DNA from 3 places in the Chimaeribacter sp. YP20170169 genome. Region 2 is predicted to be linked to each of the others. Evidence: riboswitches for the same ligand, from Rfam matches in the RefSeq annotation. Region 2 holds a riboswitch; each other region holds the start of a gene.
The links. Region 2 has a riboswitch for thiamine pyrophosphate ahead of thiB (thiamine ABC transporter substrate binding subunit). Riboswitches for the same ligand answer to the same signal wherever they lie in the genome.
Positions count from the first base shown of each region.

Region 1 (10,218 bases), 1.6 Mb from region 2:
CAGTGGCGCGCCGGCGAGGCGCTGGAGGCGCTGCACGCCAACCACCTGAGCGCTGCCCCGGTGGTGGACGTCAATGGCACGCTGGTGGGCGCGCTGAACCTGCATGACCTGCATCAGGCCGGCATCGGCTGACGCCGACCTTTTCCAATCAGGCCGCGCTTACCACCAGTGGTGGAAGTGATGCACTGGGCCGATGCCGCTGCCCACCTCGAGGCTATCGGCCTGCTCCAGCGCCCGTTGCAGGTAGGCTTTTGCCAGCGGGACGGTATCCACCCAGCCGGTATGGCGCGGGCGCAACGCCGCCAACGCCGCCGACAGGGTGCAGCCGGTGCCGTGGGTATGGCGCGTCGCCACCCGCGGCGCGCTGAAGCGCCACTCGCCGTCACGGCTGAACAGCCAGTCCGGGCTATCCTGCTCGCTCAGGTGGCCACCCTTCATCAGCACCGCCTGACAGCCCAGTTCCAGCAACCCGCGCCCCTGCTGGCGCATCTCCTCCTCATTGCGTGCCTGATCGCAGGCCAGCAGCGCCGCCGCCTCCGGCAGGTTCGGCGTGATTAACGAGACCTGCGGCAACAGGCAGCGGCGGATCGCCTCCACCGCCTCCGGGGCTAGCAAGGGATCACCGCTCTTCGCCAGCATCACCGTATCCAGCACCACGTGCGGCACCCGGTAGTGCGCCAGCCGCTCCGCCACCGTCTCTACGACGTCACTGTTGGCCAGCATACCGATTTTCGCGCTGTCGATGCGCACGTCGCTGAGCACCGAGTCGAGCTGCGCCGCCACAAAATCGGGTTCGATGCGGTAGACCGACTGCACGCCGTGGGTGTTCTGCGCCACCAGTGCGGTGATGACGCTAGTGCCATAGGCTCCCAGCGCGGAGAAGGCTTTCAGGTCAGCCTGGATGCCCGCGCCGCCGCTCGGGTCGGTGCCAGCGATGGTCAGGGCGTTAATGCGGGTCATGGGCGCGCCTCCCCAACCTGTTGCCACAGCGCATCCAGCAGGTGCGGCAGCAGCGTGCCCGGCCCAGCGGCCTGCGCGGCCGCGCGCTCCCCGGCGCGCGCCATCAGCGCACAGGCGGCCGCGACATGATCCAGCCGCCGCCCCTCCAGCGCAGTAAAGCCCGCCACCAGCGCCGACAGCGCACAGCCGGTGCCCACCACCCGCGTCAGCAGCGCATCGCCCCCGCCACCGCCCACGTCTGGCGGCCATCGGTGATGTAATCCACCGCGCCGGTTACCGCCACGATCGCACCGCACTGCTGCGCCAGCGCCTGCGCCGCCGGTAGCGCCCGCAGCGAGTCGTCGCCGCTGTCCACGCCGCGCCCCAGCGCCGGTTGGCCCGCCAGTGCCAGTACCTCCGAGGCATTGGCGCGGATCGCCGCTGGGCGCAGGTCAAGCAGCCGACGGGCAAAGTCTGTGCGGTAGGTGAGCGCGCCGACCGCCACCGGATCGAGCGTCCAGGGCGTACTGGCAGCGTTGGCGCTGTCGATAGCCGCCAACATGCTCTCCGCGCGGGCGTGGTTCAACGTACCGAGGTTGATCAGCAGCGCATCGGCCAGCGCGCTGAACTGCGCCGCCTCCTGTGGCTCCACCACCATCGCGGGCGACGCGCCGACGGCCAGCAACATATTGGCGGTAACGGACTGCACCACCTCATTGGTCAGGCAGTGCACCAGCGGTGCACGGTGCGACAGCACGCGCCACGAGGCATCAGCAAGATCGGCGGGCAGCGCCGGCAGGGTGGGATCGGTAGGGGACAGCATGGGCATTCTCCTTACCGGCGTGAAAGAAGGGGGTGCCGGCAAGGCATCCTGACTTCCCTACGCTGGCATTATCCAGTTCAGGTAATACGGGTATTTCTCAGCCTTCACCAGGAAGGGCACCCCGAGTCATTGGTCGCTGTTATACAGCGCATCCAGCATAAGCAACCCGCCGATAAGTTGCAAATAACTTCGGGGGCTTATGATTAGTATAATTATATTTTGCGTTATTTTTAATCTGAAAAACGTTGATTCAAGTCATGACAAATTTCACACGGAAAGAATATTTTTTACCCTTTCTGATATTAAGGGATAAATTAATGCGTGGTGAAATAACGTATCAAGGTGAAATAGTCGGGCCTGAATTAGCGCAGCAGCTGCTATCTTATAATACCCATAACCGGATGCTCTCCGAATCGCATATTGAGACACTGGCAGATTTAATGAAGCGCGGGCTATGGAAAAGGAATGCCCAACCGGTTCAATTTATTGGCACACCTGATAACCCTATTCGCTGTATTGATGGGCAGCATCGTCTCCATGCAATTGTCAAAGCTGGCGTAGACGTCTATATGACGTTGGCCTTCAATGTGCCAGAAGAGTCTGCTGACACCATTGATAATGGCAAGCGCCGTACACATGGCGATCACATCTTTTTCCGCGTACCGGGCATTAAACCTGGGCCGGCGAAAGAGATTGGCGTCATTGTGCCTACCCTTATCCTTTACGAACGCCCCACCATTGTGCAGTGGAGCCAGAGCGGCCAAATGGCCATGAAAGGTGCCTCTTCAGCAGAGGTGGTCAATTATGTACAGAAGCACAAAGAGGAGTTATTGGCCGCCTACGAGTGGGTGGATAAACACTGTTTCCCTACCCGTAAATCACTCCGTTCCCGTTCAGAGATGATGCTTATTCGGGTATTAACCCGACGGGTGGATCCCGCAGCCTCAGACAGCTTCTGCTCTCAAATCTATGGGGGCGTCAATTTGCAGCCTGAGACTATCGAGAAGGTCATATATTCATGGCTGCTTGATATGATGATGAAAGAGGAAGAGAAACATGCAACACCACATATACGCTACACTATGGCTAAGGCGTGGAATAAAATCCGATTCGGTAATAATAAGAATCTTAAATTACGACACCTGATCTATAAAGAGGGCGAGCCTGCCCAACGATTCAAATGAGCCTATCGCCTTCCCTAAAGAGAGAAGGCATTTACCTATTTTCTTTCCCCTATAAAAGCGCCCGGCGGGCGCTTAGGGTTTGGCTTTTTTCTTCTTCCCTTTGTCAGGGGTTTTGATGGTCTCGGTGACGGTGGTTTTTGGCCGCCGCTTGGCCTCTTCCGGATCAACGAACTGGCCGGTCTCGGTGTCACGCACTACTTTACGCTCGTCCATAATGTCCTCACTGTGCAGGATGGTAAGCTAAGGCTATTGCCCTGCCCCCTTCCCCGCAAGCCCGCGCGGCTCACAACGTGTGATTTATCTATTTATAATCAATAAATTATCTGCATTTATCCACTTAGCTTATCAGGCGGGCGCATGAAGGTGCCGGCGGCGTGTACTAAGCTGAAGATAGCCCCAAGGCTTTGGTTCACGCTATACAAGGAGTTTTGATGATCATTCGCCCCTATCAGGAGGCAGACCGCCCCTTCCTACGCACCCTCTATCTCGCGGCCCGCAAGCAGGCCTGGCCCTGGCTGGAGAGCCGCGACTGGCGACTGGAGGATTTTGACCGGGCGGTGCTGGGCGAGACCGTGCTGGTGGCGGAGCACGAGGGGCGTCCGGTGGGGTTTGCCTCACTGTTTGAGGCCGAGAACTTCCTGCATAACTTGTTCGTCGCCCCAGAGGCACAGGGGCAAGGAGCCGGGCTGGCGCTGCTCCAGGCGGCGCAGGAGACTTTTACCAGTACGGGCGCGCTGAAGTGTCTGGTGCGCAACACTGACGCGTTGGCGTTCTATTGTCGGCATGGCTGGCATAAGGTGAGCCGTGGTACGGCACCGAATGGGGAGTATTTTCTGCTGCACTACCCTGTGACGCGCTAAAAGCGCAAGCGGGGTCAGGACGTGATACGGCAGGTTTTCCGGGAGGATGGCCTGACTCGAAAAACCTGCCGCATCGTGGGTTGCTGAATAATCCTCTGGGGAGCGACTGGCCGGTCACGGCTGGTGCCTAAAAACTCCCCCTTAAGCAGGGTCCCTTGCGGTGTCTGGCATAGTGTCAGGCGATGGCCTGTCCTATGTAATAAAACGCTTTCCTGGTATACGTTATCTTTTTTAGGGTTAATAAAACTATCCAATCCTCAACCTGATATATGACGTATTATCGGCTCCGGCGCCCGCTGTACGGGGTGTGACTCTTCGCTGGAGATGCTAATGATATTGCCACAGTGCACACAGTACTGAACCTTAATGATGGTGTTGCCACTCTGGCTATCCTTAATGCTTTTTACCTGGGTTTGATAATCCTCGCCACTTGCCAGACACTCAGGACAGACTTCATTGCTGTCTTCATCATTTGAATTTTCGTTCACATTCCCTCCACATTTTGTTAGCAAATACTAACAAGCCTAGCAGCGATTACAGATGATGTGAAACCCCTAAACCGGGCTGCAACCCCCGCCGTGCCTGATTTTTAGGCGATTCAGCCGGTTATCCTACCGACTTCAGATTATTCGGATTTTGCTTTCACCAATTTGGGCAAAGTGAGCAAGCGGTTTAAGTGAGAGCGCAACAAAACGACATCCGATGACACGATCTGCTCAAAGTCCGTCTCTGCCGAAACAATTGCTTGGTTAATTGTTTGCGAGACATTTTCCGCCAGCACCCGGTCCACTGTCAGGATCAAGGCAGCCAACACCAGCGATTGTGCCTCGACCTGCGCCGTCAAATCTTTGGTTTCCACCTCGATTTTTGACATTTTGATCAGGACATCTGCAACCAGATTTTTCATCGTCACCTCACAATGGCTTATTAATTGACCCTAGCACCCTCCCCGCCCGGCCGGGCGCGTTCTGTCCATCCATGAGACATAGTTTGAGATTTGATGTGTTTGGTGAGGGGTCAGATGAGAGGCGTGAGAAGTTGTGAGCAGTGGGCATAAAAAACCCCTGCCTGGGCAGGGGTTTTGGAGGGGTGGTCAGGCGGGGGTTATTCCCACTCAATCGTTGCCGGTGGTTTGCCGGAGATGTCGTAGACCACGCGGGAGATGCCGTTGACTTCGTTGATGATGCGGTTGGAGACGCGGCCGAGGAAGTCGTACGGCAGGTGCGCCCAGTGCGCGGTCATGAAGTCGATGGTCTCGACCGCACGCAGGGAGACAACCCAGTCATATTTGCGGCCATCGCCCATTACGCCGACGGAGCGCACCGGCAGGAACACCGTGAAGGCCTGGCTGACCTTGTTGTAGAGGTCGGCTTTGTGCAGCTCTTCGATGAAGATGGCGTCCGCGCGGCGCAGCAGGTCGCAGTACTCCTTCTTCACTTCACCCAGCACGCGCACGCCGAGGCCTGGGCCTGGGAACGGGTGGCGGTAGAGCATGTCGTACGGCAGGCCCAGCTCCAGGCCGATCTTGCGCACTTCGTCCTTGAACAGCTCTTTCAGCGGCTCGACCAGACCCAGCTTCATCTCTTTCGGCAGGCCGCCAACGTTGTGGTGCGACTTGATGACGTGCGCCTTGCCAGTGGCAGAGGCGGCAGACTCAATCACATCCGGGTAGATGGTGCCCTGCGCCAGCCACTTGAACTCTTCGTGCTTGCTCGCCTCTTCGTCGAACACCTCAACGAACACGCGGCCGATGGTCTTGCGCTTGGCTTCTGGGTCGTTAATGCCTGCCAGCGCCGACAGGAAGCGATCTTCGGCCGGTACGTGCACGATGTTCAGGCCGAAGTGGTCGCCGAACATCTCCAGCACCTGATCCGCTTCGTTCAGGCGCAGCAGGCCGTTGTCAACGAAGACGCAGGTCAGGCGGTCGCCGATGGCGCGGTGCAGCAGCAGCGCGGTCACGGAGGAGTCCACGCCGCCGGAGAGGCCCAGAATCACCTGATCGTCGCCGATCTGCTGCTTCAGGCGTTCCACCGTATCCTCGATGATCGAGGCTGGCGTCCAGAGGGCCTCACAGCCGCAGATGTCCAGCACGAAACGCTCCAGCATACGCTGGCCCTGACGGGTGTGGGTCACTTCCGGGTGGAACTGTACGCCGTAGAAACGCTTCTCCTCGTTCGCCATGATGGCAAACGGGCAGGTGTCGGTGCTGGCAACGGTAACGAAGTCAGACGGGATGGCGGTGACTTTGTCGCCGTGGCTCATCCAGACGTCCAGCAGCGGCTGGCCGGTCGGGCTGAGGGAGTCCTGGATGTCACGGATCAACTCGCTCTGTGCCTGAATCTCCACCTGCGCGTAGCCGAACTCGCGCTCGTTGGAGCCTTCTACGTGGCCGCCGAGTTGCATCGCCATGGTCTGCATGCCATAGCAGACGCCGAACACCGGCACGCCAGCGTTGAAAACGTACTCTGGCGCGCGCGGGCTGTTCTCTGCCGTGGTGCTCTCCGGGCTGCCGGAGAGGATGATGCCGCTTGGGTTGAAGTCGCGGATCTGCGCTTCAGTGACGTCCCATGCCCACAGTTCACAATAGACGCCGATCTCACGGACGCGGCGCGCAACCAACTGGGTGTACTGAGAACCAAAATCCAGGATCAGGATACGATGCTTATGGATATTTTTTGACATGTGAGACGAATTCCAAACAAGAAAAAGAAAATAGCAGGCGGTGGCCCCAGGCCGCCGCCGTGATCATCAGCCCATGCGGTAGTTCGGTGACTCTTTGGTGATGGTCACATCGTGCACGTGGCTCTCCTGGATGCCGGCGCCGCTGATGCGGACAAACTCGGCCTTGGTGCGCAGCGCCTCAATGGTCGGGCAACCGGTCAGGCCCATGCAGGAGCGCAGGCCGCCCATCTGCTGGTGGACAATCGCCTTCAGCATCCCTTTGTAGGCCACGCGGCCTTCGATCCCTTCTGGCACCAGCTTGTCAGCGGCGTTGTCGGTCTGGAAGTAGCGGTCGGAGGAGCCTTTGGACATCGCGCCCAGCGAGCCCATGCCGCGGTAGGATTTGAAGGAGCGGCCCTGATAGAGTTCGATCTCGCCAGGGGACTCTTCGGTGCCGGCCAGCATCGAGCCGACCATCACGCAGGAGGCGCCCGCGGCCAGTGCTTTTGCGATGTCACCGGAGAAGCGGATGCCGCCGTCGGCAATCACCGGGATGCCGGTGCCTTCCAGCGCTTCCACTGCGTCCGCGATGGCGGTGATCTGCGGCACGCCCACGCCGGTCACGATGCGGGTGGTACAGATGGAGCCGGGGCCGATGCCCACTTTCACGGCGCTGACGCCCGCTTCCACCAGCGCTTTCGCGCCCGCGGCGGTGGCGACGTTGCCGCCCACGATCTGCAGGTCAGGGTATTTGGCGCGGGTGTCGCGGATGCGTTGCAGCACGCCTTCGGAGTGGCCGTGGGAGGAGTCAATCAGCAGCACGTCAACGCCTGCGGCGACCAGCGCGTCAACGCGCGCTTCGTTGCCCGGGCCTGCGCCCACGGCGGCACCCACGCGCAGACGCCCATGCTCGTCTTTACAGGCGTTGGGCTTGCGCTCCGCTTTCTGGAAATCTTTTACGGTGATCATGCCGAGCAGGTGGAAGCTGTCATCCACCACCAGCGCTTTCTCAACGCGCTTCTCGTGCATCTTTTGCAGTACCACGTCGCGGGCCTCGCCCTCTTGCACCGTCACCAGACGCGCTTTCGGCGTCATCACGGCGGTCACCGGCTGGTCGAGGTCGGTCACGAAGCGCACGTCACGGCCAGTGATGATGCCCACCAGCTCGTTCTCTTCGGTCACTACCGGGTAGCCAGCGAAACCGTTGCGCGCAGTCAGCTCTTTCACCTGACGCAGGGTGGTGGACGGGGTCACGGTCTGCGGGTCAGCAACCACGCCGCTCTCGTGCTTCTTCACCCGGCGGACTTCTTCAGCCTGGCGCTCGATCGGCATGTTCTTGTGGATGAACCCCAGACCGCCTTCCTGCGCAAGGGCGATGGCCAGACCGGACTCGGTCACGGTGTCCATGGCGGCAGAGAGCATGGGGATGTTCAGGCGGATTTTCGCCGTCAGTTGGGTGCTGAGATCGGCCGTGTTCGGCAGAACGGTGGAGTGAGCGGGAACGAGCAGAACGTCATCAAACGTCAGGGCTTCTTTTACGATACGTAGCATGGGCAATATCTCACCAGGGTGGGCTGCGAAAGGGATAAAATATTGCCGCGGCATTATACAGAGCGTAATCGATTGCCTCCAGTACTTTTTTCGGAAAAACCTTGATTACCCCCTTCAGCCATGTAGTATCGACCAATTAAGTGTCTGTTATAAAACTTGATCAAGATCACATGCCGAACTCTACTTCATCAGGAATTTTCACGGTTAGCCGCCTCAACCAGACGGTGCGACAACTGCTGGAGGGAGAGATGGGTCAGATCTGGCTCTCCGGCGAAATCTCCAACCTGTCACAGCCCGCTTCCGGCCACTGGTACTTCACGCTGAAGGATGACCGTGCCCAGGTGCGCTGCGCCATGTTTCGCAATGCCAACCGCCGCACCACCTTCCGCCCGCAGAACGGCCAACAGGTGCTGATGCGCGCCACCATCACCCTCTACGAGCCGCGTGGCGACTACCAGCTGATTGCCGAGAGTATGCAGCCCGCTGGCGAGGGGCTGTTGCAACAGCGCTATGAGCAGCTGAAACAGGCGCTGGCGGACGAGGGGCTGTTCGACGCCCAGTTCAAGCAGCCCCTGCCCTCACCGGCGCGCTGCGTCGGGGTGATCACCTCCGCCAGCGGCGCGGCGCTGCACGATGTGTTGCAGGTGCTGAAACGGCGCGATCCGTCGCTGCCGGTCATCATCTACCCGACGCTGGTGCAGGGTGCCGACGCGCCAGCGATGATCGTGCGCGCCATCGAGACGGCCAACCGCCGCAACGAGTGTGACGTGCTGATTGTCGGGCGCGGCGGCGGCTCGCTGGAGGATCTCTGGAGCTTCAACGATGAGCGGGTGGCGCGCGCCATTTTTGCCAGCCGCATCCCGGTGGTGAGCGCCGTCGGCCACGAGACGGACGTCACCATCGCCGATTTTGTTGCTGACCTGCGTGCGCCGACCCCCTCCGCCGCCGCCGAGCTGATCAGCCGCAACCAGCTGGAGCTGCTGCGCCAGATCCAGTCCCAGCAGCAGCGGCTGGAGATGGCGATGGACTACTTCCTCGCCCAGCAGTCGCGCCGCTTCACCCGCCTGCACCATCGCCTGCAACAGCAGCACCCGCAACTGCGGCTGTCGCGCCAGCAGACCGCGCTGTTCCGCCTGCGCCGCCGGCTAGACGAGGCGATGCAGCAGCATCTGCGCCAACTGCTGCGCCGGGCGGATCGCCTGCAACAGCGGCTGATGCAGCACCCGCCGCAGACCCGCATCCACCGCACCCAGCAGCGGGTGCAGGCGCTGCGCTACCGGCTGAATCAGGCACTGGCGCAGCAACTGGCCGAGCAGCGCCAGCGCTTCGCCACCGCCTGTACCCAGCTGGAGGCGGTCAGCCCGCTGGCGACGCTGGCGCGCGGCTACAGCGTTACCACCGCCCCCAGCGGCGAGGTGCTGAAGCAGGTGGCGCAGGCCACGCCGGGCGAACGGCTCACCACGCGGCTGGCCGATGGCTGGGTGGAGAGTGAAATCACCCAGGTCACGCCCCTCAAGCCCGCCCGCAAACGCACGCCAAAATCCTGACCCTCGTGTCAGGATTGGGTAAATCCTCGCCGCCCCTTGTGCAAGGACTATACTGTTAATCAGGCGGTTATCACTGGCCGCCCCGCAGTACTCCGCCTGTCCAGGCATCTTTGACAAGGAGATTGGCATGAGCGACGGTCATTCCACCGTACGATACAGCGTAATTCCCCCCTACATCCTGCGACGCATTGTCGAGCACGGCACCGAGCCGCAGCGCACCCGCGCCCAGCAGACCCTGACCCATGTCCGCACCCTGATGGCAGAGCCATTCCCTCGTCAGGAAGTGGCAGATGTCGCCACACCCGGCGAGGTACAGCGCACGCTCTATGACGCGCAAAATGATACCGACCTGCCGGGGCAACTGGTGCGCAGCGAGGGGCAGCCCGCCACCGACGATATCGCCGTGACAGAGGCCTATGACTACCTTGGCGTGACCTATGACTTCTTCTGGCAGGCGTATCGGCGCAACTCGCTGGATGGCAAGGGGCTGGTGCTGGCCGGCACCGTCCACTATGACAAGAATTACCAGAACGCCTTCTGGAACGGCGCGCAGATGGTGTTTGGCGACGGCGACGGGGAGATCTTCAACCGCTTCACCATCGCCATCGACGTGGTCGGCCACGAGCTGGCGCACGGCGTCACCGAGAGTGAGG
Region 1 covers NZ_CP176824.1:924,171-934,388, reverse strand. The annotation lists gene gutQ (arabinose-5-phosphate isomerase GutQ) at 1-132, shown strand, start outside; gene thiD (bifunctional hydroxymethylpyrimidine kinase/phosphomethylpyrimidine kinase) at 160-960, opposite strand; partial or broken gene thiM (hydroxyethylthiazole kinase) at 957-1,762, opposite strand; TPP riboswitch at 1,800-1,896, opposite strand; gene ACK3SD_RS04280 (hypothetical protein) at 2,080-2,946, shown strand; gene ACK3SD_RS04275 (hypothetical protein) at 3,019-3,159, opposite strand; gene ACK3SD_RS04270 (GNAT family N-acetyltransferase) at 3,378-3,806, shown strand; gene iraP (anti-adapter protein IraP) at 4,432-4,713, opposite strand; gene guaA (glutamine-hydrolyzing GMP synthase) at 4,911-6,488, opposite strand; gene guaB (IMP dehydrogenase) at 6,555-8,018, opposite strand; gene xseA (exodeoxyribonuclease VII large subunit) at 8,189-9,565, shown strand; gene ACK3SD_RS04245 (M4 family metallopeptidase) at 9,693-10,218, shown strand, end outside.
Region 1: it holds a riboswitch for thiamine pyrophosphate, as region 2 does, so the genes downstream of both, thiM (hydroxyethylthiazole kinase) here and thiB (thiamine ABC transporter substrate binding subunit) in region 2, are expected to answer to the same signal.

Region 2 (10,218 bases):
GATCCGGTGGAGCGCGCCTCCGCCGAGAAGGCGCTGGCCTACATGGGGCTGCAACCGGGCATCAAGCTGACCGACGTCGCCATCGACAAGGTCTTCATTGGCTCCTGCACCAACTCGCGCATTGAAGATCTGCGCGCGGCGGCGGAGATTGCCAAGGGGCGCAAAGTGGCGACCGGCGTACAGGCCATCGTGGTGCCGGGTTCCGGCCCGGTGAAGGCACAGGCCGAGCAGGAGGGTCTGGACAAGATCTTCATCGAGGCGGGCTTTGAGTGGCGCCTGCCGGGCTGCTCCATGTGTCTGGCGATGAACAACGACCGCCTGAACCCCGGCGAGCGTTGCGCCTCCACCAGCAACCGTAACTTTGAGGGCCGTCAGGGCCGTGGTGGCCGTACCCACCTGGTCAGCCCGGCGATGGCAGCGGCGGCGGCGGTTTCTGGCCACTTTGCCGACATCCGCGAACTGAATTAAGGAGCAGCACCATGGCGAAATTTACCCAGCACATTGGTTTGGTCGCACCGCTGGATGCGGCCAACGTCGATACCGATGCGATTATCCCGAAACAGTTCCTGCAAAAGGTGACGCGCACCGGCTTCGGCCAGCACCTGTTCCACGACTGGCGCTTCCTGGACGACGCTGGCCAGTCACCGGATCCAACCTTTGTGCTGAACGCCCCGCGCTATCAGGGTGCCAGCATTCTGCTGGCACGTGAGAACTTTGGCTGCGGCTCCTCCCGTGAGCACGCGCCGTGGGCGCTGACCGACTATGGCTTCAAGGTGATCATCGCGCCAAGCTTCGCGGATATCTTCTACGGCAACTCATTCAACAACCAGCTGCTGCCGGTGACGTTGAGCGATGAGCAGGTGGATGAGCTGTTTACGCTGGTGAAAGAGCAGGAAGGGATCACCTTTACCGTGGATCTGGAGAAGCAGGAGGTGATCGCCGGTGGGAAGCGCTACCCGTTTGAGATCGACAGCTTCCGCCGCCACTGCATGATCAATGGCCTCGACAGCATCGGCCTGACGCTGCAACACGACGCCAGCATCGCGGCCTATGAGTCGCAGCAGCCAGCGTTCATGAAGTAAGCACCACCTAGCCCGCCGCCCGGCGGGCTTTTTTTAGACGTCGCGCACCCGCCAGGTGAGCGCCAGCGCCAGCACCGACAGCACGCCCGCCACGCAGTAGACCGCATAATGGCCGAAGTGCTCCGCCACCACCCCCTGCAACACCCCCGCCACAATCACGCCCGTGGAGATGCTGTTGGTAAATAGCGTGGTGGCCGACCCCGGACGGCCGGGCATCAGATCCTGGAAGTAGAGCATCCCGATGCCAGCGACAATGCCAATAAAGATGGCGTTGAACAGCTGGAGCACCAGCAGCATCGTCCGGTCCTGGAACAGCACCAGCCCGCCGTAGAACAGCACGCCCGCCACCACCGCGCCAATCATCATCCGCCGCTTGCCGACCCGCTTCACGTAGTAGCCCGCCAGCAGCATCGCCGGGATCTCCAGCCCCGCCGCCGTGCCCATCAGCAGCCCCGCCAGCCGGTCGGGCAGCCCGAGGTCATGGCTGATGTAGAGCGGCATATCGATGATGTACATGGTGTTGCAAGTCCACATCAGCAGCGAGGCGAAAAACAGCGTCCGCACGTTGATGTCTTTCCACGCCTTCGGCGACACCACCATCTGGTCTACCGGCTGCGGCTCACGCGGCACCGAGGGCAGCACCCACCACACCACCAGCGCGCTGAGCAGAAAGATGGCGGCGGCAAAGCAGAACATCAGGGTGAAGCCGTAGTTGAGCGCCAGGGTAAAGGAGAGCGGCGGGCCAATCACCCACGCCAGCGACAGTTGCGCGCGCATCATCGAGCTGAACATCACCACCTCGCGCGCCGAGGTGTCGGCATACTCACGCGCCAGCGCGAACAGCTGCGGCATGGCGGTGTTGGCGATCGCCGCCAGCAGCACGCCAGCGGTAATCAGCGTCAGGTAGTGGCGGTTGAAGGCGAACAGCAGGCAGTTGCCAACCGCCATCAAACAGCAGACCAGAATCAGGCTGCGCCGGTCGCCGCTGTGGTCTGAGCGCTTCGCCAGCAGGAAACTCACCACGATCCCCGCCAGCGCATTGATGGTGTAGAACAGCCCGACCCAGAGCGGACTGGCCTTCACCTCGGTGGTCAGGAACAGGCTGAGGGTCGGTGCCTGCAACGCCCCGGCGATGCCGCTGAGAAACGCCACGGCCAAAAAGGCGACAAACACGGGGTTCAGGCGACGGAACAGGGTGGAGTACGGCGTGATTGACCGGTTGGACATGGTGTTATCCCTGCAAAAAATAGATGGTTTTTAACCTTAAAAGGTGGAGTGTAGACGGCTTTGCGGCAGGATACCGCACACCACGCCAGCAATGGCGCTTTTTTCACCGCTGGCACGCCGCTGCCCATAAAAAAAGCCAGCGGAGGACCCGGCTGGCTGGTGAACACACCATTACTCAGAAAAGGGGAAGCCCGCCCACGGCGGACTTGCGGAATGCTGGCCTGCATGGTCGTCGCCCCGGCCATACGCACCGGATCGGCGCAGGATTGCTGAAGCTAAGTATCGGCGTAATATGGGGAAAGAAAAATGGCTCACCTTCTGCCAAGGAGTTCCCCTTTTATGCCGACATCCCGCCGCCAGCAGCAGTTTATCCGCCTGTGGCAACACTTCCACGGCGAACCGGCCGAGACCCGGCTGGCGGATCTGGCCACGCTGCTCAACTGCTCGCGCCGCCACGTCCGCTCGCTGCTCAATGCCATGCAACAGGCTGGCTGGTTAAGCTGGCAGGCCGAGGCGGGCCGCGGCCGCCGCTCCACCCTCACCTTCCTGCAATCCGGGCTGGCGTTGCAGCGCCAGCGGGCAGAGGAGCTGTTGGAACAGGGCAGCGCCGACCAACTGGTGCAGCTACTCGGCGACCGGCAGGTCGCGCGCCAGATGCTGCTGGGCCAGTTGGGGCGCAGCTTTCGTCAGGGGCGGCACCTGCTGCGGGTGCTCTACTACCGGCCGATGAGCAACCTGCTGCCCGGCTCGCCCCTGCGCCGCTCGGAGACCCATCTGGCGCGCCAGATCTTCAGTGGCCTGACGCGGATAAATGAGGAAAACGGGGAACTGGAGCCGGATCTGGCGCACCACTGGCAGGCGCTGACGCCGCTGCACTGGCGCTTTTATTTGCGCCCGGCCATCGCCTTCCACCACGGGCGGCCGCTGGAGATGCAGGATGTGATCGCCGCCCTGACGCGCGCCCAGCGCCTGCCGCTCTTCAACCATCTGGCGACCATCCGCTCGCCGACGCCGCACGTCATCGACATCACCCTGACCATGCCAGACCAGTGGCTGCCGTGGCTGCTCAGCAGCGTCAGCGCCATGATCCTGCCGCACGAGTGGCAGACGCTGCCCGGCTTCGCGCGCCACCCGGTCGGCACCGGCCCCTATGCGGTGGTGCGCAACCACCGCAGCCAGCTGCGTATCCGCGCCTTTGATGACTACTTTGGCTACCGCGCGCTGATTGATGAGGTCACCATCTGGGTGCAGCCGGAGCTGAGCGAGGAGCTGGTCTCCTCCGGCGTGCAGTTGCAGGCGGACGACACCGGCTCGCGCGAGCTGGAGAACCGGCTTGAGGAGGGGTGCTACTTCGTGCTGTTTGACCGGCGATCCGCCACCGCCGCCCGGCCAGAGGTGCGCGCCTGGCTGGCGGAGCTGCTCAACCCGGCGGCGCTGCTCAACCATGCCGAGCGCCGTTACCAGCGCTACTGGTCACCGGCACTCGGGCTGCTGCCGCGTTGGCACCACCGCACCCACCCGCCGCAGCCCGCCAAACCGGCTGGCCTGACGGCGCTGACCCTCACCTACTACCGCGATCACCCGGAGTTCGACGTCATCTGCCGCGCGCTACAACCGCTGTTGGCGGCGCAGGGCATCAGCCTGCGGGTGCAGGCGCTGGAGTATGCCCAGTGGCACGCCGGGGAAGCGCAGAGTGACCTGTGGCTCGGCAGTGTCAACTTCACGCTGCCGCTGGAGTATTCGCTGTTCGCCAGCCTCTACGAGCTACCGCTGCTGCACCACTGTCTGGAGGAGCCACCGGCGTCGCAGGCCGCCGCCTGGCGACAGCAGCAACTGCCGCTGGCGGAGTGGTGCCGTTCGCTGGTCGCCAGCCACCAGATCCACCCGCTGTTCCACCACTGGTTGCAGTTGCAGGGCCAGCGCAGTATGCGCGGCGTGCGGCTCAACACTCTCGGCTGGTTCGACTTCAAATCCGCTTGGTTCGCGCCGCCGGAGCCTTGACACGCCGCCCTTTCGCCCGCCGGAGTAAGCCTTTACAATGGCGCGTTCTCAACGGGGTGCGAAATGCTGGCGTCAGTTGCCGGCTTTGGCTGAGAGAGTCCCGTCGAACCTGATCCGGTTAATACCGGCGGAGGGATTTGAGAGTGCTTCCTGCTTGCTCAAACTCCTTTGCCACCCTTCTGCCAAGGAGCGCAAAGTGTTGAAAAAGATCGTGTCCTGCCTGCTGTTTATCTCTGCCTCGACGCTGGCTGCCCAGCCTGTCCTGACGGTATATACCTATGACTCCTTCGCCTCCGAGTGGGGCCCCGGCCCGGCGGTGAAAAAAGCCTTTGAGGCCCAGTGCCACTGTGAACTGAAATTCGTGCCGCTGGAGGATGGCGTCTCGCTGCTCAACCGGCTGCGGATGGAGGGCAAAAACAGCCCGGCGGACGTGGTGCTGGGGCTGGACAACAATCTGGTGCAGGCCGCCGCCCAGACCGGGCTGTTTGCGCCCTCGGGCGTTGACACCGCCGCGCTGAAGGTGCCGGGTGGCTGGCAGGACACCACCTTTGTGCCCTACGACTACGGCTACTTCGCGTTTGTCTACAACAAGCAGAAGCTGCAAAACCCGCCGACCAGCCTGCGCGAGCTGGTAGAGAGTGACCGCCCGCTGAAGGTGATCTATGAGGATCCGCGCACCAGTACGCCGGGGCTGGGGCTGCTGCTGTGGATGCAGAAGGTCTATGCCGATGACGCGCCAACGGCCTGGCAGAAGCTGGCGAAGAAGACCGTCACCGTCACCAAGGGCTGGAGCGAGGCCTACGGCCTGTTCCTGAAAGGAGAGGCGGATATGGTGCTGAGCTACACCACCTCACCGGCCTATCATCTGATTGAAGAGAAGAATGACGCCTACGCCGCCGCTGACTTCAGCGAGGGGCACTACCTCCAGGTGGAGGTAGCTGGCCAGCTGGCCGCCAGCCGCCAGCCGCAACTGGCGCAGCAGTTCATGAAGTTCATGCTCACCCCGGCATTCCAAAAAACCATCCCGGCCGGCAACTGGATGTACCCGGCCACCGACACCCCGCTGCCAGCGGGCTTCGAGAGCCTGACCGTGCCGAAAACCGCCCTGAGCTACAGCGCCGCTGACGTGGCCACCCACCGCGCCGACTGGATCCGGGCATGGCAAACCGCCGTCAGCCGCTGATCGCCAGCTGGCTGCTGCCGGGGCTGATCGCGGGCGGGCTGCTGCTGGCGGTGGCCGGGCTGGCGTTCGGCGCGCTGTGGCTGCATGCGCCAGTCGCCGACTGGCGGGCGCTGATGCAGGACAGCTACCTGTGGCATGTGGTGCGCTTCACCTTTATGCAGGCGCTACTGTCGGCGCTCTGCTCGGTGCTGCCAGCGCTGCCGCTGGCGCGCGCGCTGTTCCGCCGCCGCTTTCCCGGCCGCCGCCTGCTGCTGCGCCTGTGCGCCATGACGCTGGTGCTGCCGGTGCTGGTAGCAGTGTTCGGCCTGCTGAGCGTCTATGGTCGGCAGGGGTGGCTGGCCGCGCTCTGCGGCTGGCTCGGCCTGCCCTACGCCTTCTCACCCTACGGCTTACAGGGCATCCTACTGGCGCACGTCTTCTTTAACCTGCCGCTGGCGACCCGGTTGCTGTTGCAGTCGTTGGAGGGCATCCCGGTAGAGCAGCGCCAGCTGGCGGCGCAGCTAGGCATGAGCGGCTGGCAACAGTGGCACTTTGTTGAGTGGCCCGCGCTGCGGCGGCAACTGCTGCCCGCGGCGGCGCTGATCTTCATGCTCTGCTTTGCCAGCTTCGCCACCGTGCTGTCATTGGGCGGCGGGCCGCAGGCGACCACCATTGAACTGGCGATCTATCAGGCGCTGAGTTACGACTACGATCTGGGCCGGGCGGCGCTGCTGGCGCTGCTCCAGCTCGGCTGCTGTCTGGGGCTGGTGCTGCTGAGCCAGCGCCTTAACCGGGCGCTACCGGGCGGCCACACGCAAGCGGTGCAGTGGCGCAACCCGCAGGACAGTTGGTCGGCGCGGCTGCTGGATGGCGGGCTGATTGCGCTGGCGCTGCTGCTGATTTTGCCGCCGCTGCTGGCGGTGGTGGCCGATGGCCTCAACCCGGCGCTGCCAGCGGTGCTGCAACAGCCCGCGCTGTGGCAGGCGCTGTTCACCTCGCTGCGCATCGCGCTGGGTGCCGGGCTGATCTGCCTGCTGCTCGCCATGATGCTGCTGTGGAGCAGCCGTGAGTTGCGCCTGCGCCAGCAGCGGGGCCATGCACAGGCGCTGGAACTGAGCGGCATGGTGATCCTGGCGATGCCGGGCATCGTGCTGGCGACTGGCTTCTTCCTGCTGATGAGCGCCACCACCGGGCTGCCGCAGTCGGCGTGGGGGCTGGTGATGCTCACCAATGCGCTGATGGCGGTGCCCTACGCGCTGAAGGTGCTGGACAACCCGATGCGCGATCTGGCGGAGCGCTACAACCCGCTCTGCCGCGCCCTCGGCATGGGCGGCTGGCAGCGCCTGCGCTGGGTGGAGCTGAGCGCGCTGCGCCGACCGCTGGCACAGGCACTGGCCTTCGCCAGCGTGCTGTCGATGGGCGATTTTGGCGTGGTGGCGCTGTTTGGCAACGAGCAGTTCCGCACCCTGCCCTTCTACCTCTACCAGCAGATGGGAGCCTACCGCAGTCAGGCGGGCGCGGTCACCGCGCTGCTGTTGCTGCTGCTCTGCTTCCTGCTGTTTACCCTGATTGAACGCCTACCGGAACGCCGCGATGCCCGAACCGATACTGACGCTGGATAACATCACCTACCTCTATGAGCATCTGCCGATGCGCTTTGATCTGGCGCTGGCCGCGGGCGAGCGCGTGGCGATCCTCGGCCCCAGCGGCGCGGGCAAGAGCACGCTGCTGGGACTAATTGCCGGCTTCCTGGCGCCAAGCAGCGGCACGCTGCGCATTGCCGGTGACGACCACACCCGCACGCCGCCCGCGCGGCGGCCGGTGTCGATGCTGTTTCAGGAGAACAACCTGTTTGCCCATTTAACGGTGCGGCAGAATCTGGGGCTGGGGCTGCACCCCGGCCTGAAGCTGGACGCCGCGCAGCAGCGCGCGCTGGTGGAGATTGCCGATCAAGTCGGGCTAGGCGACTGTCTGGATCGCCTGCCGGGGCAGCTCTCCGGCGGCCAGCGGCAGCGGTGGCGCTGGCGCGCTGCCTGTTGCGCAGCCAGCCGCTGCTGCTGCTGGATGAGCCGTTCTCGGCGCTCGATCCGGCCCTGCGCAGTGACATGCTGACCCTGCTGGATGAGGTGTGCCGCCGCCGGGGGCTGACGCTGCTGATGGTGTCACATAATCTGGATGACGCGGCGCGCATTGCGGCGCGCACGCTGCTGGTGGTGGACGGGCGGCTCTACTATGACGGCCCGACGGCGGCGCTGCTCGACGGCAGCGCCAAAGAGGCGGCGGTGCTCGGCATCGGCCGTTAGAAGGCCATCACCTGCCACAGCAGGTGGCGGTAGACCGGCATCAGCGGGTGGCGCACCAGTACCACCAGTGCTACCAGCGCCGCGACAGCCGCCAGTATGCAGGCCCAGCGCAGGCGGCCCAGAGGCAGGTAACGTGACAGCCAGTCGGCGCTGCGCTTCCCTTCACGGAACCAGCGCCAGCCAAGCCAGCCGGCCAGCCACACCAGCACAAAGGCCGTCAGCAGCAGCCAGCGGAAGTGCGCCACCTCCGCGCCCGCCGGGATGCCAATCGCCACCCCCGCCAGAATGCCCGGCAGGAAGTAGACCGGCGGCCACGTCAGGCAGCCAAGGACATTGGGCAGCGCGAACTTCAGCGGCTTCAGATCCAGCATCCCGGCCACCAGCGGCACCAGCGGCCGAGTCGGGCCGATAAAGCGGCCGACAAGTACCGTGGCGAAACTGTGCTGGTGCAGCGCGTGGCTGGTTTTGCTCATCAGCGACTTGTGCTTTTTCAGGAACGACCAGCGGTGCAGCGGCTTCTTGAAGCGGTGGCCGATGTAGTAGGAGATCCAGTCACCGGCGAAGCAGCCGATGATCCCCGCCGCCCAGGCCTCGTAGAAGTTGACCTGCCCGCTGCCGATAAAGGCGCCGAGCGTCGCCATCATCACCGTGCCCGGCAACAGCAGCCCCACCAGCGCCAGCGACTCCAAAAAGGTCACCAGCAACACTGCGGCCAGTGAGAACGCAACAGATTGGGTAATCAGATGTTCAATGTAGGATTCCATAAATTCCAACGCGTTTTCCGGCTTAATTCATCATTTTGGCGTTGAATTGTTATCGCCGTCATTAATACAGTCAATGAATGAATTGTATGTGGTTTTGGCAGAAGCGGCGGCGGTTGGACAGCGCCGGATGAAAAACCGATACTGATCGCCCGCTCTCCGGCCGCAAGAAGGTAGCCCATGACCCCAGCCCGCCAGGGTTTTATCCTGACCCGCCACTGGCGCGACACCCCCGTCGGCACCGAACTTGAGTTCTGGCTGGCGACCGATGATGGCCCGCAGCGCGTGCTCCTGCCGCCGCAAACCGCCGTGGCCTTCCTGCCCGTGGAGCAGCAGGCGCGCGCCGAGGCGCTGCTGCGCGGTGAGCCAGGCGCGGTGCTGCGCCCGGTCAACCTCCAGGACTTCCGCCACCGGCCGCAGCTCGGCCTCTACTGCCCGCAGTACCGCCAGCTGACGCGGCTGGAGAGGCAGTTCCGCGAGCAGGGTTTGTCGCTGTATGAGGCGGACATCCGCCCGCCGGAGCGCTTCCTGATGGAGCGCTTCATCACCGCGCCGGTCTGGTTCAGCGGCGAGCCGGCCGCTGACGGCAGCCTGCGCCAGACGCGGATGAAACCGGCGGAGGGCTACCGCCCGCCGCTGAAACTCGCCTCCATTGATATCGAAACCAGCGGCAGCGGCGAACTCTACTGCATCGGCATTGAGGGGTGCGGCGAGAGACAGGTCTACATGCTCGGGCCAGAGAGCGGCCCGCCCACACAGGTCGATTTCGCGCTGGAGTATGTCGCCAGCCGCCCGCTGCTGCTGGAGCGGCTCAACGAATGGCTGGCGCGCCACGATCCGGATGCGATCATCGGCTGGAACGTGGTGCAGTTCGACCTACGGGTATTGCAGAAGCACGCCGACCGCTACGGCATCCCGCTGCGGCTGGGCCGTGGCGGCGCGCCGCTGGAGTGGCGCGAGCATCCCTTCAAGCAGGGGCACTACTTCGCCTCGGCGGCCGGGCGGCTGCTCATCGACGGCATTGAGGCGCTGAAATCGGCATTCTGGAGCTTCCCCTCCTTCAGCGTGGAGTCGGTGTCGCAAACCCTGCTCGGTGAGGGCAAGGCGATCGACAACCCCTACCAGCGGCTGGCGGAGATTGAGCAGCGCTTTCGCAGCGACAAGCCAGCGCTGGCACGCTACAACCTGAAGGATTGCGAACTGGTGACGCGCATCTTCGCCAAGACCGATCTGATGCCCTTTTTGCTGGAGCGCGCCAGCGTCACCGGGCTGGAGGCGGATCGCCACGCCGGTTCGGTGGCGGCCTTCAGCCACCTCTATATCCCACGGATGCACCGCGCCGGTTACGTCGCGCCCAACCGTGGCGAGGTGGCGGAGCAGGCCAGCCCCGGCGGCTTTGTGATGGAGTCGCGCCCCGGCCTCTACGACTCGGTGCTGGTGCTGGACTACAAAAGCCTCTACCCCTCCATCATCCGCACCTTCCTGATCGATCCGGTCGGGCTGGTGGCTGGCCTGCAACAGCCCGATGACGCGGCCTCGGTGGCGGGCTTCCTCGGCGCGCGCTTCTCGCGCCAGACCCACTGCCTGCCGGAGATTGTGCAGCGCATCTGGCAGGGGCGCGAGGCGGCCAAGCAGCAGGGCAACGCCCCGCTCTCACAGGCGCTAAAGATCATCATGAACGC
Region 2 covers NZ_CP176824.1:3,205,962-3,216,179, forward strand. The annotation lists gene leuC (3-isopropylmalate dehydratase large subunit) at 1-468, shown strand, start outside; gene leuD (3-isopropylmalate dehydratase small subunit) at 480-1,082, shown strand; gene ACK3SD_RS14640 (sugar efflux transporter) at 1,116-2,309, opposite strand; gene sgrR (HTH-type transcriptional regulator SgrR) at 2,649-4,310, shown strand; TPP riboswitch at 4,353-4,464, shown strand; gene thiB (thiamine ABC transporter substrate binding subunit) at 4,507-5,493, shown strand; gene thiP (thiamine/thiamine pyrophosphate ABC transporter permease ThiP) at 5,469-7,094, shown strand; partial or broken gene thiQ (thiamine ABC transporter ATP-binding protein ThiQ) at 7,078-7,775, shown strand; gene ACK3SD_RS14665 (DedA family protein) at 7,772-8,539, opposite strand; gene ACK3SD_RS14670 (DNA polymerase II) at 8,717-10,218, shown strand, end outside.

Region 3 (10,218 bases), 360 kb from region 2:
TGCCGGACGTGCTGAAGAACCTGAAATATGACAGCGCCCATAAGCCCAAAAATATCCCTGACATTCCGTGGTTGCAGGAACAAATCCAGCATCTTGGCGTGATCCCATGCCCCTATCACCAGTACTACTACGCCACCAGCGACGTGCTGGAAAAGCAGCTTCATGAATTTGCAGAGCATGGTACGCGTGGCGAGGTGGTACAGGCCGTCGAGCACGAACTGTTTGAACTTTATAGAAACCCGCAGCTTCATGAAAAGCCCAAGCAGCTGGAGCAGCGGGGTGGCACGTATTACTCCGAAGCGGCCTGCGAGCTGATCAGCGCCATCTATAACGACAAAAACCTGCTGATGACGGTTAACGTGCGTAACAACGGCGCTATTCGCTCATTGCCGGATAACGTTGCTATCGAGACCACCTGCGTCATTGGGCGTTACGGTGCCATCCCGCTGAATAACGATCCTTTGCCAGCTACCGTGTCTGGACTGGTCTCGCTAATGAAAGCGTGGGAAGAGATGGCCGTTGAGGCAGCCGTGACCGGCGATTACGGCGCGGCCCTGCAGGCGCTGACGCTTAACCCGCTGGTGCCGTCAGGTAAGGTGGCGAAAGTCGTGCTGGATGAGCTGCTGGAAGCGCATCACGAATATTTGCCTCAATTCTTTAAGGCGTAAGCACTTTACGGCTACGCATACGGAAAAGGTCGCCACGGTTATAGCTCCATGAATAGTTAAATACCGTGCCATCTTCAAGCCAGGTGCTCTCTTTGATGTACAGCATCGGTGAATTAACCGGGATGTCCAGCAGGGCGGCCATTTCTGCATCGAATAGGCTCGCGCCGATCTGCGAGTCCGTGCCACCAATCTTTTGCTGGCACTTTTGTTCGATAAAGGCATACAGCGAATGGTTTTGCAGCACGTCGTCGTCGATGGTGTCCACCACCGCCAGTGGAATGTAGCTGTCTTCAATCAGCACCGGCGTGCCGTCAAACAGGCGGACACGACGAATTGCGTGGAGCGGTTCATCTTCCGCGACGCCAAACTGGCTTGCCAGATAAGCGCCTGCCGTTTGCTGGACGTGGTAGATAAGGCGGCTGGTGATGGTCACTGTACCGCTTAGCTCATTTGTGACGCCCAGCGCACTGTCTGCACCATCCGGGTTGAGTAGGTAAACCGGCGGAGCAAAAGTGCGGCTGACAAAGGTGCCTTTACCGATGATTTTTTTGACCAGGCCCTCCTGCTCCATATGAGCAATGGCTTTTTGGACGGTGGCCCGCGTGACCTGGTAGGTCTCTGCCAGTTCGCGTTCCGAGGGGATGAGTGAACCAACCGGGTATTTTTGATTCTGAATATCGCGTTTTAGCGTATCGCGGATAAGGACATAGACCGGTTTCATGGCTCTCCCGTCAGGGCTATGGATAAATAGGGTGATGCGGTGTCGAGATGCTAAAGCACTTTTCCGACGCGACGCAAGTAACATACAGGTAGCGAATAAGCATGTTAAATCATAACCAAGCGTACTGGCAGCAGAAGGGCGCCAGCTTAACCGTCGAGGCGATCCTTGCTCAGCCCCGTTTATGGCAGGAGGGGCTGGAGCAGGTCAAAGCGCGGCAGTCTGATATTCAGGCCTTCTGGCAGCAGCGCGCGGCGCATACCCGCGTAGTAATGACTGGAGCAGGTTCATCTTTACTGGCGGCGCAGGCGAGCGTTAACTGGCTGCGCACGGTATTACCCCGTCAGATAGACGTCATCCCGGCGACAGATCTGGTGCTGACGCCCGGCATGATTGATGACGATGTCTATCTGGTTTCCGTCAGCAGCTCGGGCAACACGCCGGAGACCGTCACGGTTGTTGAGCAGGCGCTGGCAGCGCACCCGCAACTGTGCCATTTGGCGATTACCAATAATGCGGGTAGCCGCCTGGCAACCCTGGCGGAGCAGCACCCGGCGGGCCTATTTATCCCGGTTCCTGATGGCACCTCTAACGGCAGTTTTGCCGCCACTTCTGAATTTACCTTGCCCTTGTGGTACTTGATGCTGCTGCTTGCGCCAGAGAGCTGGGGTGAAGCTGAAAACGTCTTGCCTGTTTTGCAGCGGGGTGCGGGCTATTTCCTGACCCACTATGCCGACACCCTGGAACAGTGGGCGGCCGAGCCGCGCAACACGATGGTGGCGATAGGTTCTCTCTCCTTAAAGGCGGTGGCCTGTGAAACCAGCCTAAAACTGCTGGAGATGGGCAACGGGCAGGTGATGACCGCCTGGCACTCAATGCTGGAATTCCGCCACGGGCCCAAGCTTATTATTAACCGCGATGTCACCGTTGTCGGCTACCTTGCGGCGCGCCCTGAAATCCACCGTTATGACTATGACATGATGGCGGAACTGACAGGCGAGCGCAGCGCAGGCGCTCAGGTGATTGCCGTCGGGCATGATGTTCTGCCTGAGGGCAAAAAGCCTGCGGATCGCTATTTCCATTTTGCCTCGCCGGAACTGGCCGATTACCACGAATCCTGGACCACCTTGCTCTACGTCCTCTTTGCGCAACTGGCAGGTCTGTACCGCGCCATTGCGCTGGGCGTCACGCCAGATATGCCCTCCCGTGATGGGAAAGTGGCTAAGGTGGCAAACGTCACCGTTTACTGACGGAAAGCGGGGCGGCGATGGGAAGGGAAGGTTGCCGCCCCGGTTGGTCAGTAAACCCAACGAGGCGACAATATTTCACTCAGTGGGGCACGGCAAGATGCGGTTTCTTATCCTTCGGCAGCCCTCCAGAACGTATTTTTCTGTTCTGCAACGTTGCAGGACTACTGCGCGCTCCTTCCCAGAAAACTGTCCCAATCTTTCCAGACCGGCTGCAAGCCCGCGCGCGCAATTGATTCGGCCACCCGCATCGGCGAGCGGTCATCATGCGGGGCGAACTGCTCCAACTCCGGGTGATCGTCAGCATAGCCGCCAGGCTGGGTTTTCGAACCGGCGCTGACGTTGGTGATCGCCAGCGGGATCAGGTTGTCACGGAAATAGGGTGACTCGCGGGTCGACAGCGTCAGCTCGACATCCGGCGCTAGCAAGCGGAAGGCGCACACCAGTTGCACCAGTTGTGGCTCGCTCATCAGGGAGGCTGGCTCAATGCCGCCGGTGCAGGGACGCAACCGTGGGAAAGCGATCGAGTAGCGGCTCTGCCAGTAGTGGCGCTGGAGATAGAGCAGGTGCTCCGCCACCATATAGCAGTCGGTGCGCCAACTGTTCGATAGACCAATCAGCGCGCCCAGCCCAATCTTGTCGATGCCCGCCCGGCCAAGGCGATCCGGCGTATCCAGTCGCCAGAAGAAATCCTGCTTCTGGCCGCGCAGATGGTGCTGTTGGTAGGTCGCGGCATGGTACGTCTCCTGATAGACCAGCACGCCATCCAGCCCCAGTTCTTTCAGTTCGGCATACTCCTCCTGCGCCAGCGGCTGTACCTCAATCATCAGCGAGCTGAACTGCTGGCGAATCGCCGGGAAGTGGCGACGGAAATAGTCCATCCCCACTTTGCTCTTGTGCTCACCGGTGACCAGCAACAGATGGTCGAAACCCAGTGCCTTGATGGCGGCGCACTCACGCGCGATCTCTGCCTCATCCAACGTCTTGCGCTTGATGCGGTTGCTCATCGAAAAACCGCAGTAGGTGCACTCATTGGCACACAGGTTGGAGAGGTAGAGCGGCACGTAAAAGCCCACCGTATTGCCGAAGCGCTGGCGGGTCAGGCGTTGGGCGCGCTGGGCCATCGGCTCCAGATAGGCCAGCCCGGCTGGTGAGATCAACGCCATAAAATCCTCACGGCTGATCCGGTCTGCCGCCAGCGCCCGCTCCACATCCTGCGCGGTCTTGCTGTGGATGCGCAGGTTGGTGTCGTCCCAATCCAGCTGTTGCCAGTAATCGCTGAAGTTGCTCATAGCAGCCTCTCAGTGCTTTGGCTGAGGAACGCGGTCAGCGGGCTGGAGGCGGAGGCGTGGGAGAGCACCGGCGCACTGCCGCTCTCGCGGGCCAGCTTGCCAGCCTCCACCGCCAGCCGGAAGGCGCGGGCCATGGCAACCGGGTCGCGGGCCACGGCGATCGCCGTGTTTACCAACACCGCGCTGGCTCCCATCTCCATCGCCTCGGCGGCATGGCTGGGCGCACCAATGCCCGCATCCACTACCACCGGCACCTGTGCCTGCTCAATAATGATCTCAAGGAAGTCGCGGGTTTTCAGCCCCTGATTGGAGCCGATGGGCGCACCGAGCGGCATTACCGCCGCGCAGCCCACCTCCTCCAGCCGCTTGCATAGCACCGGATCAGCGCTGCAGTAGGGCAGCACCACAAATCCCAGTTTCACCAGCTTCTCCGCCGCCTTCAGGGTTTCCACGGCATCAGGCAGCAGGTATTTCACATCAGGGTGAATCTCCAGTTTTACCCAGTGGGTGCCAAGCGCCTCACGCGCCAGCTGGGCGGCAAAGATCGCCTCTTCCGCCGTTTTCGCCCCGGAGGTGTTGGGCAGTAGCCGCACCCCCAGCGCCCGCAGTGGCGCCAGAATGGCGTCATTGCCGCCGCGGAGGTCAACGCGCTTCATCGCCATCGTCACCAACTGGCTGCCGGAAGCGGCCAGCGCCGCTTGCATCAGATCGGCACTGGCGAATTTGCCGGTGCCAGTAAAGAGGGAAGAGTCAAAAGTTACATCGGCAATCGTCGGCATCTCAGCCTCCTGCAATGGCCTGAAACAGCAGAATGGCGTCGCCGTCCTGCAACATGTGGGTCTCCCACTGCGCGCGCGGGATAATGATCTGGTTCACTGCCAGCGCCGTGCCGGGCTGGTGGCGGTCAAGCTGCTGTAGCAGCGCCGCCAGCGTCAGGGGGGCCGTGAGGGGCAGGCGCTCGTCATTAATGCTGATGACCATTACGCCCTCCGCAGACGGCGCAACCCGCATCGGCGCTCAGTTGCAGCGTTGCCCAGCTCTGCTGCTTGCCATCAAACAGCCGCAGTTTGCCGGCGAGCGCGGCGGGCATCCCAGCCAGCATCTTGATCGCCTCTAAAGCCTGTAGCGTGCCGATCACTCCCACCACTGGCCCCAGCACCCCGGCGGTGCGGCAGTTGCGCTCCGGCAGATCGCGGTCGGGGTAGAGGCAGGCATAGCAGCCGTGGCGATAGGGCGGCGTGAGCACCAGCAGCTGGCCGCTGAAGCCCACCGCGCTGCCGCTGATGAGTGGCTTGCCCGCCGAGACGCACGCCTGATTAATCGCGTGGCGGGTCGCCATGTTGTCGCTGCAATCCAGCACCAGATCGGCGCGCTTCACCGCGTCTGCCAGCGCCTGATCCTGCATCCGCACCGGCAGGGCGATCGCTTCAACTTGCGGGTTGAGATCGCGCAGCCGCTGGCTGGCCAGCCCGGCTTTGTGCTGTTTGAGATCGGCCGTGCGGTAGAGGATCTGCCGTTGCAGGTTAGTGATCTCCAGCCGATCGTCATCGGCCAGCAGGATCGTGCCGACACCGGCCGCCGCCAGATAGAGCGCCGCCGGCGAACCAAGCCCGCCGAGGCCAATAATCAGTACCGTGGCAGCCCGCAGCGCCTCCTGCCCCTGTGGGCCAACCTCCTCAAGCAACAGCTGCCGACTGTAGCGCAGGAAATCTTCGTCATTGAGCATCATCCGCCTCCGCGCAGAGCGCCAGTAATTCCGCGGTGGCCTGACGCCAGTCGCGTGCCTGCGTGATGGCGCTGACCACGGCGATGCTGCCGACGCCGGTAGCCAGCACCTCCGGCGCGCGCGCAATATTGATGCCGCCAATCGCCACCGTCGGGAAGGTGCCCTGTAGGCGATCAATGTGCCGCGCCAAATCGCGCACGCCTTGTGGGGCGGAGGGCATCTGTTTGGTCTGGGTCGGGAAGATGTGGCCCAACGCCAGATAGGAGGGGCGCACGGCGATCGCGCGCGCCAGCTCCGCCTCATCATGGGTAGAGACGCCAAGGCGTAGCCCGGCCTGCCGGATCGCTGCCAGATCGGCGCTGTCCAGATCCTCCTGCCCCAGATGCACGCCATAGGCCTGATGCGTGATCGCCAGCCGCCAGTAGTCATTGATGAACAGCCGAGCCTGATACCGCTGGCCAAGGGCGATGGCCTCGACAATCGCTGGCTCCGCCTCAGCGTCCGGCAGATCCTTGATGCGCAGTTGGAGGGTTCTCACGCCAGCTTCCAGCAAGCGAGCGATCCACGCCACGCTGTCCACTACCGGGTAGAGGCCGAGGCGGTGCGGCACGGACGGAAAGGCGGGCAGGTTACTCATCGCTGGCCTCCGGTTGCAGGGCGGCTTCTTGGTAAAGCTCACTGCCTTGGGCGCGGAAGGCGGCGGACATCTGGTCCATGCCAGCATCGCGTACCTCAATCGGATGGGCGGCGGCGTAATCACGCACCTCTTGGGAGATCTTCATCGAGCAGAACTTCGGCCCGCACATGGAGCAGAAGTGCGCCACCTTGCCGGACTCCTGCGGCAGCGTCTCATCGTGGTAGGCGCGGGCGGTGGCGGGATCCAGCGCCAGATTGAACTGGTCTTCCCAGCGGAACTCAAAGCGCGCTTTGGACATCGCGTTGTCGCGGATCTGCGCGCCGGGGTGCCCCTTCGCCAAATCGGCGGCGTGGGCGGCAATCTTGTAGGTGATCAGCCCCTGCTTCACATCCTCTTTATTGGGCAGGCCGAGGTGCTCTTTCGGGGTGACGTAGCAGAGCATCGCACAGCCGAACCAGCCGATCATGGCGGCCCCGATGCCGGAGGTGAAGTGGTCATAACCCGGCGCAATGTCAGTGGTCAGTGGGCCGAGGGTGTAGAACGGCGCTTCATGGCAGTGCTCCAGCTCCTCGGTCATGTTGCGGCGGATCATGTGCATCGGCACATGGCCGGGGCCTTCAATCATCACCTGGACGTCATACTCCCAGGCAATGTTGGTCAGCTCGCCCAGCGTATGCAGTTCAGCAAACTGCGCCTCATCGTTGGCATCCTGAATGGAGCCGGGGCGCAGGCCATCGCCCAGCGACAGCGAGACGTCATAGGCGGCGCAGATTTCACAGATTTCGCGGAAGTGCTGGTAGAGGAAGTTCTCACGGTGGTGGGAGAGGCACCACTTCGCCATGATCGAACCGCCACGGGAGACAATGCCGGTCAGGCGCTTGGCGGTCATTGGCACGTAGCGCAGCAGCACGCCCGCGTGAATGGTGAAGTAGTCCACGCCCTGTTCGGCCTGCTCCAGCAGCGTGTCGCGGAACATCTCCCAGGTCAGGTTTTCGGCCACGCCATTGACCTTCTCCAGCGCCTGATAGATCGGCACCGTGCCAATCGGCACCGGGCTGTTGCGCAGGATCCACTCCCGTGTTTCGTGGATATAACGGCCGGTGGAGAGATCCATCACCGTGTCGGCGCCCCAGCGGGTTGACCACACCAGCTTCTCCACCTCCTCTTCGATGGAGGAGGTCACGGCGGAGTTGCCGATATTGGCGTTCACCTTGACCAGGAAGTTGCGGCCAATGATCATCGGCTCGGACTCTGGGTGGTTAATATTGGCTGGGATGATGGCCCGGCCCGCTGCCACCTCCTGGCGCACAAATTCGGGCGTGATGTCAGGCGGCAGCAGAGCACCAAAGCTCTGGCCGGGGTGCTGCTGGCGCAGCACTTCACTGCGGATGCGCTCGCGCCCCATGTTTTCGCGCAGGGCGATGAACTCCATCTCCGGCGTGATGATCCCCTGACGAGCGTAGTGCAACTGGGTGACCCGGCGGCCCGCCTTGGCGCGCTGCGGCTGCGGCAGGTGCTCAAAGCGCAGGTGATCCAACCCCTCATCGGCCAGCCGCTGCTGGGTAAAGTGGGAGCTGACGTGGGAGAGCGGCGCAGTGTCTTCGCGTTCGGCAATCCAGCCGGCACGCAGTTTCGGCAGACCAGCGTGCACATCCAGCGTGGCCTCGGGATCGCCGTAGGGGCCGGCGGTGTCATAGACCGGCACCGCCTCGTTTGGCTCATAGCGCGGGGCCTCTTTGCTGCCGCCGACCATCGTCGGGCTGAGCTGGATCTCGCGCATCGGCACCCGGATGTCCGGGCGTGAGCCGGTCAAATAGATGCGGGTGGAGTTGGGGAACGCGACGCCCTGCAGGCCGTCAATGAATGCCTGTGCCTCAGCGCGTTGCTGCTGGCGGCGGGAGACAGGTTTGGTGATAGACATAGCAAATTCCTTCCGTATGAGTATGGGAACGTTGCTTGTCTGGAGTGATTTTCAGCGGGAGTAACAGAATGGGGCCGGGGGCGCGCGCAAAAAGGGTGCGCGCAGCCCCGGACACGAAATTACTCTTGTTCCCTTCGCGGGTACTAACCCGATCAGGTTCCGCGGATCCCGAATTAACGGTCTCAGCCTGGCATCCTAATGATGCGCTAGGCACTCCGACAAGAAGCCTCAGTATACGAGGCGGATAAAAAACGACAACCCTTGTGGGGTCACCGGGACTGCAAATCAGGCTGGGCGAGCAATCGCCGGATCGTTAGCGACCGGCTGCTCCAGCGGCAGGGCGGCGGCCTCAAGTGCCAGGCCAATCAACTGGTCTTCGAACTGGAAGCGGGCATCCAACGCCACGCCGATTTCCGCCAACGCCTCATGGAATTCGAGGATATTGTCGTGATCCAGGGTGGTTTCCATCGAGCGATCGTAGAGCGCCATGATGCTTTCAGTATTGCCTTGCAGGGCAGGATAGAGCTGGGTGGTGATCACCATGCGCGGGCTTTGCGAGCCCTCAATTCCTTGGATGATTTTGTCGTAGATGTGGAAATGGCCAGCCGAGAGGTAATCCACCAGACGATGGCAGAAGTTATTCAGCGCCTCTTCATCCAGTGGCGTATGCTTTTCTTTATGCGGTTTTAAACCGACCAGCGTGCAATAGGCGACTAATAGCTCTTTACGTTCATGCAGCCATTGATCAATTAACTCATTACTGCCGCCAACGCGCTGAGTCAGTCTTTCCAGACGGTTTAGCATGGTGGACTCCGTGAGCAAGAAAACGTGTTTAATCGTTACTAATATGTAAAAGTCACAATCCCAGAGTGTCAGTGTAGTCGAGGTTATGCAATAACAATATGGAAATTCAACTCACAGAATCACATCAGGGCTGGTGGGTGATCAGCCACGAGGGCAAGCTGTGGCTGCCGAAAGGCGAACTGCCGGTTGGCCCGGCCACACAATTCTCACTGGTGGGCAAAGCCGCCCGCCAATTGGGTGAATGGCAGGGGCTGCCGATCTGGCTGGTGCGCGAGCCGCGGCCAGCGGAGATGGCCTCCGTCCGGCAGCTGATTGACCAGGATCGCGAGCTGTTCCAGCTGGCCGGGCGCGGTGTGCAGCTGGCGGAGTTCTACCGTTCGCACCGCTTCTGTGGCTACTGCGGTCATGAGATGCACCCCAGCAAAAAAGAGTGGGCGGTGCACTGCCAGCACTGCCATGAGCGCTACTACCCCCAGATTGCCCCTTGCATGATCGTGGCGATCCGCCGCGGCGAGGAGATCCTGCTGGCCCAGCACGTCCGCCACCGCAACGGCATCCACACGGTGCTGGCCGGTTTTGTCGAGGTCGGCGAAACGATGGAGCAGGCAGTGGCACGTGAAGTGATGGAGGAGAGCAACCTCTGCGTGAAAAACCTACGCTATGTCAGTTCCCAGCCCTGGCCCTTCCCTAATTCGCTGATGATGGCCTTCATGGCGGATTACGATCGCGGCGAGATCCGCGTCGATCCCAGCGAGCTGCTCAGCGCCGCCTGGTATCGCTATGACCAGCTGCCGCAACTGCCGCCACCCGGCACCATCGCCCGCCGCCTGATCGAGGACACCGTGGCACTGTGCCGTGCAGAGAGCGACAGCCGGGGCGCGCGTGGTACAATGGCGCCGGATTAATGAGGAGCCCTACATGAAAGAGTTGAAGAACGATCGCTATCTGCGCGCGCTGCTGCGTCAGCCGGTCGATGTTACCCCTGTCTGGATGATGCGTCAGGCCGGGCGTTATTTGCCGGAGTACAAGGCGACGCGGGCACAGGCTGGTGATTTCATGTCACTGTGCAAAAATGCCGAGCTGGCGTGTGAAGTGACATTGCAGCCGCTGCGCCGCTTCCCGCTGGATGCCGCGATCCTGTTCTCCGACATCCTGACCATCCCGGACGCCATGGGCTTGGGGCTGCACTTCGAGGCCGGTGAAGG
Region 3 covers NZ_CP176824.1:3,568,267-3,578,484, reverse strand. The annotation lists gene ACK3SD_RS16285 (6-phospho-beta-glucosidase) at 1-668, shown strand, start outside; gene ACK3SD_RS16280 (GntR family transcriptional regulator) at 658-1,389, opposite strand; gene ACK3SD_RS16275 (SIS domain-containing protein) at 1,491-2,636, shown strand; gene thiH (2-iminoacetate synthase ThiH) at 2,798-3,925, opposite strand; gene ACK3SD_RS16265 (thiazole synthase) at 3,922-4,704, opposite strand; gene thiS (sulfur carrier protein ThiS) at 4,706-4,906, opposite strand; gene ACK3SD_RS16255 (HesA/MoeB/ThiF family protein) at 4,890-5,651, opposite strand; gene thiE (thiamine phosphate synthase) at 5,641-6,288, opposite strand; gene thiC (phosphomethylpyrimidine synthase ThiC) at 6,281-8,209, opposite strand; TPP riboswitch at 8,322-8,437, opposite strand; gene rsd (sigma D regulator) at 8,495-9,013, opposite strand; gene nudC (NAD(+) diphosphatase) at 9,112-9,918, shown strand; gene hemE (uroporphyrinogen decarboxylase) at 9,932-10,218, shown strand, end outside.
Region 3: it holds a riboswitch for thiamine pyrophosphate, as region 2 does, so the genes downstream of both, thiC (phosphomethylpyrimidine synthase ThiC) here and thiB (thiamine ABC transporter substrate binding subunit) in region 2, are expected to answer to the same signal.